DNA from 4 places in the Exiguobacterium sp. PvP048 genome. Region 4 is predicted to be linked to each of the others. Evidence: riboswitches for the same ligand, from Rfam matches in the RefSeq annotation. Region 4 holds a riboswitch; each other region holds the start of a gene.
What was found. Region 4 has a riboswitch for thiamine pyrophosphate ahead of tenI (thiazole tautomerase TenI). Riboswitches for the same ligand answer to the same signal wherever they lie in the genome.

Region 1 (3,227 bases), on a different contig from region 4:
CGAAAGTCGGTTCGTCGAGTAACAGGACCGCTTTTCGTTCGAGCAGCATCGTCGCGACACTTAAGCGTCTTTTTTGTCCGAGACTAAGTGCAAGCGGGGACTGACCCGCGACATCTGCCAAGCGATAATACTGTAAGGCATTGTTCAACTGACCAGGTGTCGGGGATGTACAACTGATCGTCAACTCGTCCAACACCGTCTGTTTCAGAAACTGAAACTCAGGTTGCTGGAAGACGAAGCCGACCTGCTGGTAAAACGTCCGGTCCCGCCATTTTTTCAAAGGCGTCTGAAACAGCTTGATCGTCCCACTTTGCGCCGGCAACAGTTTTGCCAGCGTCTCAAGCAGGGTGCTTTTACCGGCACCGTTGCGTCCGACGAGCATGATCCATTCTCCGGCGGACGCGGTCAGCGAAATCCGGTCGAGAATCACCCGTTTGCCATGCGTGATCGTCACATCGGTCAAATCAAACGTCGTTTCGTTTGCCACCGGACGTCTTGCGACGGGCGGGTTATTCAGAAACCGCGCTGTTGCGACCGTCAGCGGAATCGTCTCGAGTGTATAAGGATAGAGCAATGGCGACATGATACCGTGCCGGATCAGTTCCTCCCGTTTCTCTTCGAAGACTTCAAGCGGGGAACCGTCAAGCCTCAGCTGTCCTTCCCGAAAGACCAACACACGGTCAGCAAACGTCACACATTCTTCCAGTTGATGTTCGATCAACACCAGTGTCACGTTCGGATTGTGATGCAATTCTTCAATCAGCTCCATCATCAATCGGCGGCCGTGCGGATCGAGTTGCGCCGTCGGTTCATCGAGTAACAGGATGTCCGGTTCGAGTGCCAACACACAGGCCAAAGCAAGCCGTTGTTTCATCCCGCCGGACAGTCCGGCAATTTGCGTCGTCAAGGCGAGGTCGAGTCCAACCCGTTTCAACACCGTTCTGATTCGTTCTTCCATTTCATCGCGGGGAATACTCCGGTTTTCCAGACTGAAGGCGATTTCCGCCCCGACCGTCTGCATGCAAAACTGATCGTCCGGCTGTTGAAACAGCATGCCGACGGTTCCGTCTGCGCGCCATTCACCGGTGACTTCCGCCTCAATCGTTTCCGGCATCAGACCGGCAAGCGTATGCAAGAAGGTCGTTTTGCCGCTGCCGCTCGGACCAATCAATAAGGTCGTCTCTCCTTGCCGGAGCGACACGGTCAAGTCGTTTAAAACATCTCGGTCTTGATCCGGATAGCGGACGGTCAGATTCCGGCACCACATCAGGCAGCCCGCCGTTTCTGTTGTCGTCCGACGGCGTAACCGTTCAGCGTTCCCGTCTTGACGAGTGAGTCGACGATGATTTTCGCGAGCAATCCGCCAAGTAATGCCCCACTGACCAGTTGCAGGGAAAACGTCAATAGCAGTGTCGTCGTCGTATAGTAGGCGAACCCATTGACGACCAGACTATAGACCATACTTCCGACAGCCGCAAACATGCCCGACAGCATCAAGGTGAAGGTGTTGAAGGTCCGGTAGCCGACTAACAGAAAAGCAACCTCAGCGCCAATGCCTTGCGCAAGTCCAATCAATAAAGCCGATAAACCGAAGTGACTGCCGGTAAACAGTTCGACCGCGGCTGCGACGACTTCGGCAATCAAAGCCGCACCTGGTTTTTGAACGATGTAGGCGACGAGGGGACTGGCAATGACCCAGATGCCGAACATCCAGTTTGAGCCGACCGGTCCGAAGATGGCAGAGATTGGCAACCATAACGTCGACCAGCCTAAGTAGAGAACGCCGCACGCAACCGCTAGCATCATCATGACGATAATTTCTTTCATTTTCCAACTGTTCATAATCAGTTCTCCTTTAGATGTACATCCGCAAGGAAAGCACAAAAAGACCGCCCTCTAGAAAAGAGAGCGGTCGCGTCAACTGTCCGGGGACAGAAAAAGGGCACGAATGGGTCCGCTCCACTTTCCTACGCTAGTATGAACTAGATCAGGTTCAAAGGGTCCGAAGTGAATCGTCTCAGCCAAATGGCTCCCCTAGTGGATGTATAATGTGGTGTACAGCTTTCACTGTACGTCTGACGCTCCGACTTGTCAATCCCCATTAAAAAACCCCTCCGCGAGGGGAGGGGAGAAATGATTATTCTTTGTCTTCTTTGTTTTCTTCAGCTTGCTCTTCAGATGTTTCTTCTGAATCATCTGTTGATGCATCTGCATCCGCTGCTTGTGCTTCAGCTTCTTCGATTTCTTCAAGTTCAGCTTCAAGTGTCGATTCAACGACTGCTGCAACTTGGATGTCACCTTCTGTGACGACACGGAAATCTTTTTCTTCCGGAAGATCAGCAACTGTGATTGAATCACCGATTGCAAGATCCGTTACATCGACTTCGATGCGTTCCGGTAATTTATCTGGTGTTGCGGCAACTGTTACTTTAAAGAGTGTTTGTGAAAGGAATCCGCCAAGTTTTGCACCGGCTGCTTCGCCGACGAGGACGATATCCGTCTCAACTTCTGTTTCTTCATCCATTTTAACCGCGATGAATTCAACGTGTTTAATCGTTGGTGTAAAGATATCCATATCGAGCTTGTTAATCAAAGTGTTGACCTTTTTACCGCCGATTTGAAGAGCAACCAAGACGTTTTCGCCGTGATCACGAATGACTTTGACCAATTCTTTTTCGTCGAATGAAATCGGTGTGCTTTCCACTTTGTAGCCATACACGACACCAAGAGCTTTTCCTTCATGACGTAATTGCTTTCTAAGTGAGCGTGGGCGTACTTCGCGTTCTTCTACTTTTAATGTTACTGACATGTTCATTTCCCCCTTGAATTTGGTATAGCCCTCAAAAGGTAATGAATGTAGGAGTGGAACAATAGGTTCCAACAGAAATTCATGCGCTAAATGCTAGTTCAACTGGATTTCATTCAGAAATGAAAAACGAAGTGAGTAAGTAGCATTTCTCTCCCAGGTCATTACGCTGATATTGAGAAACAATAATTGAAAAGCGACCGTGTTGTACGGTGCTAATGTAGATATACCCCTGTCTTTCAAAACTTAAAACCTTTTTTTCTGAATTTGATTGTCGAAAGACCTTCAAACCTCTTGATAGACAACGGATTGAAGGTCCTTCATTTTTTTAAGATTTCCTTTGATTTGTGTGGTTAATCACCTGCTGAATCGATAAAAGCGGGAGAATCGAGCAGACGGACGAGTTCACGAATCGTTAAAA
Region 2 (3,227 bases), on a different contig from region 4:
CAGGAAGTTGATCCTGACAAAGGAGGGCATAGGATGGCAGAAAATCGAATTGAAGACAATCGGGAAGGAACGATCATTCGGCTTCAGGGTGGATTTTATGATGTCATGACACCTCAAGGCGAGATTCGTTCACGGGCACGCGGTAATTTCAGAAAACGGGGCATCAGCCCGGTTGTTGGGGATGAAGTCGTTCTACACATTGAAAGTGAGACCGGATATATCCTGGAAGTAAAGGACCGTCAAAACTTCCTCGTTCGCCCGCCGGTTGCCAACATTGATCAAGCATTGTTGGTTGTTTCAGCAGCAGAACCTGATTTTTCTGCCCATCTTCTCGATCGGTTTTTGGTACTGATCGAAGCAAAAGAGATTCAACCGATCATTATCTTGACGAAGATGGACTTGCTGCAAGGAGAAGCCGAACAGCATGTATCCGAAGCGATTGCTGCCTACCGGACAATCGGCTACCAGGTCATCGAAACGTCAAGTGAGACCTTGACCGGAGTCGAATCCGTCCGTCCGTTGCTGAAAGATAAAACGAGTGTCCTGGCCGGACAGTCCGGTGTAGGAAAAAGTTCGTTGCTGAATGCTTTAGAACCTTCATTGGCACTGGAAACAAGTCATATCTCGAAGGCACTTGGACGCGGACGCCATACGACCCGCCACGTGACCCTGATGCCGCTCGGTGATGGATTAATTGCGGATACTCCGGGATTTTCGAATCTCGATTTTCCGCATGAAATGGAACTGGAAGAGTTACGTTGGTGTTTTCCTGAATTCGTTGCTTTACAGGATGATTGCAAATACCGCGGCTGCCTGCATCTGAATGAGCCCGGTTGTGCCGTTAAGCAGGCTGTCGAGGCACATGAAATCATGAGTTCGCGGTATACGAATTATGGTATGTTTGTAGAGGAAATCAAGAATCGGACACGGAGGTATTAACATGATTAAAATCGCCCCATCAATCTTATCAGCGGATTTTGCAAATTTAGAGCGGGATGTCAAAGCAGTAGAAGCGGCAGGTGCCGACTACATTCATTTTGATGTCATGGACGGTCAATTTGTTCCGAATATCTCATTCGGACTTCCTGTCTTAAGCAGTTTACGTCAAAAAACAGACATGATTTTGGATGTGCATTTAATGATTGACCGTCCGGAAAACTTTGTCGAAGCATTCGTTGAAGCAGGGGCTGATATCGTGACATTCCACGTCGAGGCAACGAATCACGTCCACCGTGTCCTGCAACAGATCAAAGCAGCCGGTGCGAAAGCGGGCGTCGTGCTCAATCCGCATACACCACTTTCGATGATTGAACACGTGCTGGAAGAAGTCGATATGGTGTTGTTGATGACGGTCAATCCAGGTTTCGGTGGTCAAGCCTTTATTCCGGGTGTCATGAAGAAATTAAGTCAACTGGCTGCGCTGAAAGCGGAATATGATCTATCGTTTGAGATTGAAATCGATGGCGGAGTCAACGCAGAGACGGCCAAATTATGTATCGAAAACGGTGCAAATGTTTTGGTCGCAGGTTCGGCGATTTATAATGCGCCGGATTATTCAGAAGCAATCACTAGTATTCGGAATGCCGCTCACGTATAATAAGAGCAGAATCAAAATTGAATGAAGACCGCAAGGGGTGTCGCGTCAAGCGGCTGAGAGAAGTGATTGGACTTTAACCCTTCGAACCTGTTCCGTTCAGACGGACGTAGGGATGTGGCGCACGCAGGCAGTACGGCGTTCGTCGTACTGTCTTTTTGCCGTCCTGCGATTTTATTTTTAGGAGGAAAAAAGGATGAAACGGCTACAAATGTTAATGGAAATTGCAATCTTTGCAAGTCTTGGTGTGGTGTTCGATTTATTGATCCCGTTTAAAATGCCTCAAGGAGGTTCCATCAGTTTGGCAATGTTACCGATTTTCGTCATGGCGTTTCGTCACGGCGTTGTCGGTGGGGTCGTGACGGGAGCACTCGTTGGAACAATCCAACTGATGTTCGCTCCACAAATTCTGACGGTCGTTCAGCCGTTACTCGATTATACGATTGCGTTCGGAGTCGTCGGACTGAGCGGACTGTTTGCCCGTCAAGTTAAAAAAGCAGCAGCAGCCGGGAAGAACGGCCGTTTGATGGCGATTGTATTAGGTGCGACATTGTTAGGTGCGGGCTTACGTTATGTCTGTCACGTCATCAGCGGAATCGTCTTCTTTGCTGAATATGCGGAAGGTCCGGTCGTTCCGTATTCCTTGATCTATAACGCGACGTATATGGTTCCGTCCTATCTGTTATGCGGTATTGTCGCAGGGCTCCTGTTTACGACGGCGCCACGGCTTCTTCGTTATTCGGCACGAGGTGTCTGATGCGGGTCGTGATTGTAGCAGCCGGTCCGGCGGAAGACATTCCATCCTTACAACCGTTTATGGAGGAGAAGCCGGTTGTCATTGCTGTCGACGGCGGGGTCACCGTATTGGCGCAACAAGGTCTCGCTTTTGACTTGGCCATCGGTGACTTTGATTCGCTCGGATACAAACCGGAAGGGGCAATCATTCATCCGGCTGAAAAGGATGAGACCGATTTGGAACTGGCATTACGTTACGTCAGTCAACATTATGAAGCAACGGAAGTGCTGGTATTCGGTGCGACCGGCGGACGACTGGATATGACGCTTCAAAATGTCTATCTGTTAAAGCAATTCCCGCTCGTCCGTTTGATGACGAAGCGGGAAGAGATCCGTTTCCTGCAACAGGGACAGTATGACATCAAAGCAGACCAGTATCATTATCTGTCCTTCATTCCGCTCGTCCCGACGCGTTTGACGCTCCAAAGGGTCAAGTATCCGTTGACACAACACGATGTCCCGGTCGGCGGATCGTTGACCGTCAGCAATGAATGGACGAATCAGGGACCGGCAAAAGTGACGGTGCACACAGGTGAAGTTATCGCATTACGGAGTTTGTCGGACCATTGAAAAAGCGTGTTCGTTAGGATTGCCTAACGAACACGCTTTTTTAGGATTCTGTAGGTGGAGGCAGTTCAAGATTCTAACGTGGAACTGGCTGCCTGACGCTCGGTTTGAGCTGCAATATGTTTTCCTTTGACGAACAGATGGTAACAACCCCATGTCAAGAGGAAGAACGGAACACCGATATACAGCGCAATCCGTTGATCCGCCTGAAACGCCAAGCTGATCAATACGAGCATATTCAGAGAAAACGAGATGATCGGCAAGACCGGGA
Region 3 (3,227 bases), 260 kb from region 4:
GGCGCGGACCGCTGATCGTCGCGTGGACGAGTGAAGCCGCCTCCAGTTTTTTAGTGAGCAGGTCTTTTAATTGGTGTAGTTCCACGTATCGTCCCGTCCTTTTTTGTTTGGTCTTTCGAAACTGTAGCAAATTCGTCCCCGTTCGACAAGCAAGTCAGCTTTATTTTCGGCTGTCATACTTAATTTAAGGAGGAACACAACATGTTCAAAAAAATTCTTTCGCAAATCGGCATCGGTGCCGCCACCGTCGATACACGCCTCGAGCACGATCAATGTGAACCAGGTGGAACGATTCAAGGAGTCGTTCATATTAAAGGCGGTAACGTCGATCAGGAAATCGCCCGGATTTATCTCGCCTTTAATACCCAGTACAAACAAGAAGTCGGGGACAGTACGTCATTTACAACGTTCACACTCGACCGTTTTGCATTAAATGAAGCACCGTTTACAATCGAAGCAGGCGTTGAACGGGAAATTCCGTTTACACTCCAAGTTCCCTTTAATACACCACTCTCCGTCAGCCAATCGAAATCATGGATTGAGACCGGCCTCGACATCGCGCAAGCCGTCGACCCTTCCGACCATGACGCGGTCGTCGTCAAGGCGAACGACCATCAATCGGTCATCCTCGAAGCAATGGAAGATCTTGGATTCCGCTTAAAAAAGGCCGATACAGAAAAATTACCGGGACGTTTCCGGAAAGATTTGCCGATTGCACAGGAACTCGAGTATTCTGCCCGCGGGACACATTACGCTCACAAGCTGGACGAAATCGAAGTCATTTTATTACAGGACCGCTCCGGCATCGACATCGTCGTCCAAATTGACCGCCGTGCCCACAGTCTCGGTTCGCTGTTCAGCGAAATGGCAGGAACCGACGAGACGATGACAAAACTTTCATTATCGAATCAGGACTTAACCAATCCGTCACTCGTGAAGCAACGTCTCGCCGATTTGATTGAACACCACAGTTGATTGATGTTTTCTATAGAACAAACACCGGATCCGACGATAAGCGGATCCGGTGTTTGTATTTCCTTCTTTACTTGGATGATGTCATTTCCATCGTCTGTTCATACTGCCGTTCAAACGTTTCTTCCGCCCAGCCCATCTGCCAAAACATCAATTCGTAATAACAGCTTCTGACGAAATGTTGTTTCATCCGGACGCGTTCATGTTCACCCGCCTTCTCTGCCAACTCATTTAACCGGTCAATCTGTTCAAAGACCACCCGCTCGAACCATTCCGAACTGTATGTCGCAATCCATTGCTGATAAATCGGTGAAGCCGGTGTCGCGGCTTGTAACTGTTGTCCAATCTCATAATAAAGCCAGTAACACGGTAAAATCGCAGCGATCGTCTCCCCAAGCGTTCCTTCACTCGCATGGTGCATATGCGAAATATACGCGTATGCAGTCGGTGCCGGTTCAAACTCTGCCAGTACCTTGTCTGAAATTCCGAGCGGTTCAAAAAACGATTGATGCAGACTGAGTTCTGCAGCATAGGTCGACGTCGCATGTTCCGCAAGTTCGGCAATCATTGCGAAGTCCTGTGCTTTCGAAGCGGCCCGTGCCTGAATTTTTGCGAAATGTTTTAAGTAATAGGCATCCTGCAAAACATAATGACGAAATTTTTCTTCCGGCAATGTTCCGTCCGCAATGCCGGTTACGAATGGATGGATAAAGCTGCTGTCCCAATACCGTCTTGCCGCTTGCCGGATTTCTTCACTGAATGTCATCTTGTTTCCCCCTTTGTTAATCAAAAAAACGCCACACCATTTGTCAGGTATGACGTGAAACGATCACAAAAAGAGGATCAGCCACGCCACTTCCCTCCGTAAGTCCAAACTTAATCAGGTTCAAAGGGTCCGCACGTCTCCGTCGTCTCAGTCAGCCTACTGACTCCCCTAGTGGTCGTTATTTGATTTGTTTTGAGTTTATCATGATTTGATATGGAATTGACCCATTCTCGTCATTTCACTCGATTTTTTTGTACAATGTACATGACGGAAGGTCGATGCCAGCTCGTTCTTGAGACCGATTCTCTTCTGTCACCGGTCGATTAGACTGAACTTAGTACCTGATACTTAAATAACGGAGGAATTTTTTATGAATAAAACCATCACATGGACCGCTTCGGCATTACTTGCCACGATGCTATTACTGCCAACCGCTGCATCTGCCGAGCAGGTCGTCGATAAAACAATCATCACACTGGGCGAATCGCTTGGGGCAAAGGATAAAACATGGGTCTTGTCCCGCCTGAATGCACCGGAAGGCATCACTCCGATTATCGCGACGTCTGCGGACGAAGAAAAATATCTCGGGAAAAATATTCCCCAGTCCCAGCGCGGCGGCGGCATGTATTCCTCCGCCAAGATCGAGTTAGCCGAAAAAGGTGACGGTCTGTCCGTCGCAACGGAAAATATCACGTGGGTGACGAAAGACATGTACTTGAATGCCCTCGTCACGGCCGGCGTAACCGATGCCGACATCACCATCACATCCCCTTATAAAGTAACCGGCACTTCGGCTTTGACCGGAATCATGAAAGCCTACGATCAGACGTCGGCTGAAACCGGGATCAAACTGACGGATGAACGAAAAGATTTGGCCCAACAAGAATTGTCCGTCACGTCGGACGTTGGGAAAACGGTCGGAACGGACAAAGTCGCCGACTTGATGAACGAAATCAAAGCGGAAATCGCCAAACAAAAACCGGAAACAAAAGTCGAGATCGAGAATGTCATCGTCCAAGTCATTCAAAACAACAACATCAATCTGTCCGATGCCCAGATGGAACGCTTGACCGGTTTGTTTAATCAAATGGAGCAAGCAGACCTCAACTGGGGACAAATTGAAAATGGATTGAAGGATGCCGGGCAAAACATTCAATCCTTTGCAACCTCAGAAGAAACAAAAGGATTTTTTGCAAAGCTGTTTGACGGCTTAAGTGCATTTTTCAACTCCATTGCCGGCTTATTTAAATAATCTGTTCTTTCGTTCCGGTTGAAATGGTAAAATAGAGTCATCGAATGAGAAAAGGTGGTGGGAAGACATGGGTTTTGCTGCGTGTAAGCATTGGTTGATGGAACAACTTTATCTGTTGCGCGCAATTTTTCATGGAATGGCGTTCTAAGGGATCAGTCTGCCCTTTTTTGAAGAACTCCATACTTGAAAAATAAAGCAAAGCGCATCTTCCACGAGTCGAGGAGAGTGCTGTTTGCA
Region 4 (3,227 bases):
TCGTTCGATCGCGCTCCGTAAAGCCTGCGTCACTAATCGGGAATCGATTTGTCCGACTTGTTCGAACGTCAAGAATTGATTTCCTCGATGCAGGCAAAACGGCTGTTCCAGATAACCGCTCCCGAGACCGGTCTCGTCCATCAATTGCCGGACCAGCTCCGGATACAACGTCCGGCTCAGCGCCGCCAGTTCGTGTAACGGTTCCGGCAGTTCTTCGTCTGTCGCAAGCATCCCTGCCGCTGCCCGTGTCGCCCCTTGTCCGGCTGTCGACTGGTCAAGTAAACGGACAGTTTGTCCGCGTTTAAGCAACTCATAGCCGAGCGTCAAACCGATCATGCCGGTCCCGATGATTAAGACATCTGGTCGTGTCATCGTTGCATCACCTCCCGGAACCGGTCAGCTGCTTTAAGCGAATTCGCTTGCCCGAGAATCCCCGACAAGACGGCAACGCCCGAACAACCGGTCGCAATGACCTCCTGAACGTTGCCCGGTTTGATGCCGCCGATCGCAATGACCGGAATCGAGACCTGCTCGACAATCTGTTTTAAGGCATGCAGTCCCCGCGGCGGTACACCGGGTTTTGATCCGGTTTCAAAAATGTGACCGTACATCACGTAATCCGCACCGGCTTGTTCTGCTGCTGCCGCTTCCGTCAGCGAATGGACCGATTGACCGATCCGCAGTTCCGGAAAACGGCTCCGGACACGATCGACCGGAATACTGCGTGTCGTCAGTTGAATCCCGATGCCGGTGACGAGAGCGACGTCAAGACGGTCATGGACGATTAATCGTTCCGCCGGCACCCCGCATTTCATTAAAAACTCAATACAGGTCACCAACTCCCGTGCGGACCAAAGCGGTTCCCGCAGATGAATCCGGTCGACACGCATCGCGAGTTCCGGTAATGTATGTTCCAGCGTTTCCCAGCCCTGTTGACCGGTTGTCAACAGATGTAACTGCGTCATCATTTCCCCCTTTCCACACGAAAAAGGACCACCCCATGAACTGATGGAGTGGTCCTACAAAAAAGGGCGACAGTCGTCGCATCCTTTATGAATGATCGGAATCCACTTCCCTCCGCTAGTACGAACTAGATCAGGTTCAAAGGGTCCGGATACTTCCGTCTCAGTCTGCTGCGAGACTCCCCTAGTGTAGATATTGATTTGTGTGGTACGCCTGTAGTTTACCACGGGTAGTCCGATTTGTTCTACCCTTGATTAATGTCGCATGTCCGCTTCGACCGCTTTGACCTGCTCGATCAAGCGTTGGTATTCGTCGACACGTTTCGTTTGCGACAAGTCATACGTTTGTTTTAAGCGTAAAACCCGGATGACCTTCTGATCGAGATCGGCTCTCGACAATTTATCTTGTTTGATCCGTGCCATGATTTCCTTGTGGACGGACGTATACGTACCCGGAGCCGAGAACATCGCCATGTCGGCACCGTTTTCAAGCGCAAGACTTGCGGCCTGGGCAAGACCGTACTGTTCCGTAATCGCTCCCATGACGAGATCATCCGTGATGATGACTCCGTCAAACTTCAGTTCATCCCGCAAGACGCCGGTCATGACCGGTTTTGACAATGAAGACGGACGGTTTTTGTCGAGGGCCGGGAACAGGATGTGCGCGACCATGACCATCTCGGCCCCCTCTTCAATCGCCCGCTTGAACGGGACCAGTTCCGTCTGTTCGAGTTCCGCTTTTGTCGCATCGACCCGCGGCAGACCGACATGGGAATCGACCGTCGTGTCACCGTGTCCCGGAAAATGTTTGACGACCGGAACGATGTCTTCTTTTTTCATTCCCTGCATCAACGGCACACCCAGCCGTGCGACCTGTTGCGGATCCGCACTGAGGGCCCGGTCGCCGATGATCGGATTCGCCGGATTACTGTTCACGTCAAGAACCGGGGCGAAGTCCATATTAAAGCCGTAAAAACGGGAAATCGAACCAAGTGTCTGTCCGACTTCCTTCATCAATGCCGGATCATTTTTTTGACCGAACGACAGACTCGGTGATAATTTGAGCTGTGCGTCCGGGACCCGACTGACGCGTCCGCCCTCTTCGTCAAAGCCGAGAAACGCTTTTGCATCAGCCGGTTGGGCTTCAGCAATCGCTGCCGTAAAGGTTTTCAGTTGATCGGTCGACGTGATGTTGCCGCCGAGTAACAGCACACCACCGAGTGCATGATCCTGCAACAGCGTTCGGTCGGCTTGTGTCAAAGCTGTTCCCGTCACACCGATATACAGCAACTGATCGACTTTTTCCGCCGTCGACATGTTCGAGACGGTTTCTTTAAGTTGTTTCTCTGCCCGCTCAGCAGCAGAAGGTCGATCCGGCTGCGGCGGCTTTGTTTTCTTCGCCGGCTTCGGTTGCGGTTCGACCGGTTGTACCGGCTCGTCAGCACAACCGGCGAGGAGGACACTTGCCAACAGAACAGGAACCATCCGTTTCAAATCGGTTCCTCGTTCCGGACGCCGTTGATCGAGTAATAGACTTCAATTTCTGCGTTCAGCGATTGTGAGACCGAGCAGTATTTGTCTTTTGATAAGGCAATCGCCCGGCGGACTTTATCGTCCGGTAAATCACCTTCGAGCCGGTAATGAATCGAGATCGTCGTGAAACGCCGGGGATGATCATCCGCCCGTTCTCCTTCAATATCCATCTCAAATGACGTCAGCGTCAAGCGCATCTTTTCTAAAATCGAGACAATGTCGATGCCGGTACAACCGGCGACGGCGTGAAGCAGGAGTTCTGTCGGCCGGGGTGCCTGATTGTCCCCGCCGTTTTCCGGCGCTGCATCCATCGCTAGGTGATGTCCGGATTCGGTCTCCCCGCTGAAGCCCATCTTTTGATTCCAAATGACTGTTGCTTGCATCAAGATCACGTCCTTTTCTAATTTAAGTGATGTTTCCTACTCTGTTAGTATACCCGAATGCATGACAAGTGAAATTGACTGTCTATTCACAATAATGCTTCTTTTTCCGGGTCAGGCAAATTCGGTTTCCGCCCTTGTTAAATCATGCTATTCTGATACACGATAGTTTTTTTGCGCACAGGCGCCAGAAGTGGGGAATTATTTATGTCATCATCATCATCGACTCGTTTGAGTCAAGCCGACTGGCTGTTAATCGCGACGTTATCCATGTTGACTTTTGTCCTTGGAACAAGCGAATTCGTCATCGTCGGTATTTTATCTGAAATTGCGGACGGTCTGAACATCACGA

Region 1: it holds a riboswitch for thiamine pyrophosphate, as region 4 does, so the genes downstream of both, ABIC15_RS08660 (ECF transporter S component) here and tenI (thiazole tautomerase TenI) in region 4, are expected to answer to the same signal.
Region 2: it holds a riboswitch for thiamine pyrophosphate, as region 4 does, so the genes downstream of both, thiT (energy-coupled thiamine transporter ThiT) here and tenI (thiazole tautomerase TenI) in region 4, are expected to answer to the same signal.
Region 3: it holds a riboswitch for thiamine pyrophosphate, as region 4 does, so the genes downstream of both, tenA (thiaminase II) here and tenI (thiazole tautomerase TenI) in region 4, are expected to answer to the same signal.

What each region holds. Positions count from the first base shown of each region.
Region 1 is NZ_JBEPSU010000003.1:161,652-164,878, forward strand. It holds gene ABIC15_RS08655 (ABC transporter ATP-binding protein) at 1-1,267, opposite strand, end outside; gene ABIC15_RS08660 (ECF transporter S component) at 1,267-1,842, opposite strand; TPP riboswitch at 1,948-2,046, opposite strand; gene ABIC15_RS08665 (50S ribosomal protein L25/general stress protein Ctc) at 2,138-2,809, opposite strand; gene ABIC15_RS08670 (DEAD/DEAH box helicase) at 3,160-3,227, opposite strand, start outside.
Region 2 is NZ_JBEPSU010000001.1:179,091-182,317, reverse strand. It holds gene rsgA (ribosome small subunit-dependent GTPase A) at 34-939, shown strand; gene rpe (ribulose-phosphate 3-epimerase) at 941-1,597, shown strand; TPP riboswitch at 1,621-1,727, shown strand; gene thiT (energy-coupled thiamine transporter ThiT) at 1,791-2,351, shown strand; gene ABIC15_RS00935 (thiamine diphosphokinase) at 2,351-2,959, shown strand; gene ABIC15_RS00930 (amino acid permease) at 3,025-3,227, opposite strand, start outside.
Region 3 is NZ_JBEPSU010000002.1:249,162-252,388, reverse strand. It holds gene ABIC15_RS05780 (class I SAM-dependent methyltransferase) at 1-85, opposite strand, end outside; gene ABIC15_RS05775 (sporulation protein) at 202-975, shown strand; gene tenA (thiaminase II) at 1,043-1,738, opposite strand; TPP riboswitch at 1,813-1,918, opposite strand; gene ABIC15_RS05765 (DUF1002 domain-containing protein) at 2,109-2,990, shown strand.
Region 4 is NZ_JBEPSU010000002.1:504,447-507,673, reverse strand. It holds gene ABIC15_RS07035 (NAD(P)/FAD-dependent oxidoreductase) at 1-372, opposite strand, end outside; gene tenI (thiazole tautomerase TenI) at 369-965, opposite strand; TPP riboswitch at 1,056-1,158, opposite strand; gene nagZ (beta-N-acetylhexosaminidase) at 1,218-2,447, opposite strand; gene ABIC15_RS07020 (OsmC family protein) at 2,453-2,878, opposite strand; gene ABIC15_RS07015 (MFS transporter) at 3,083-3,227, shown strand, end outside.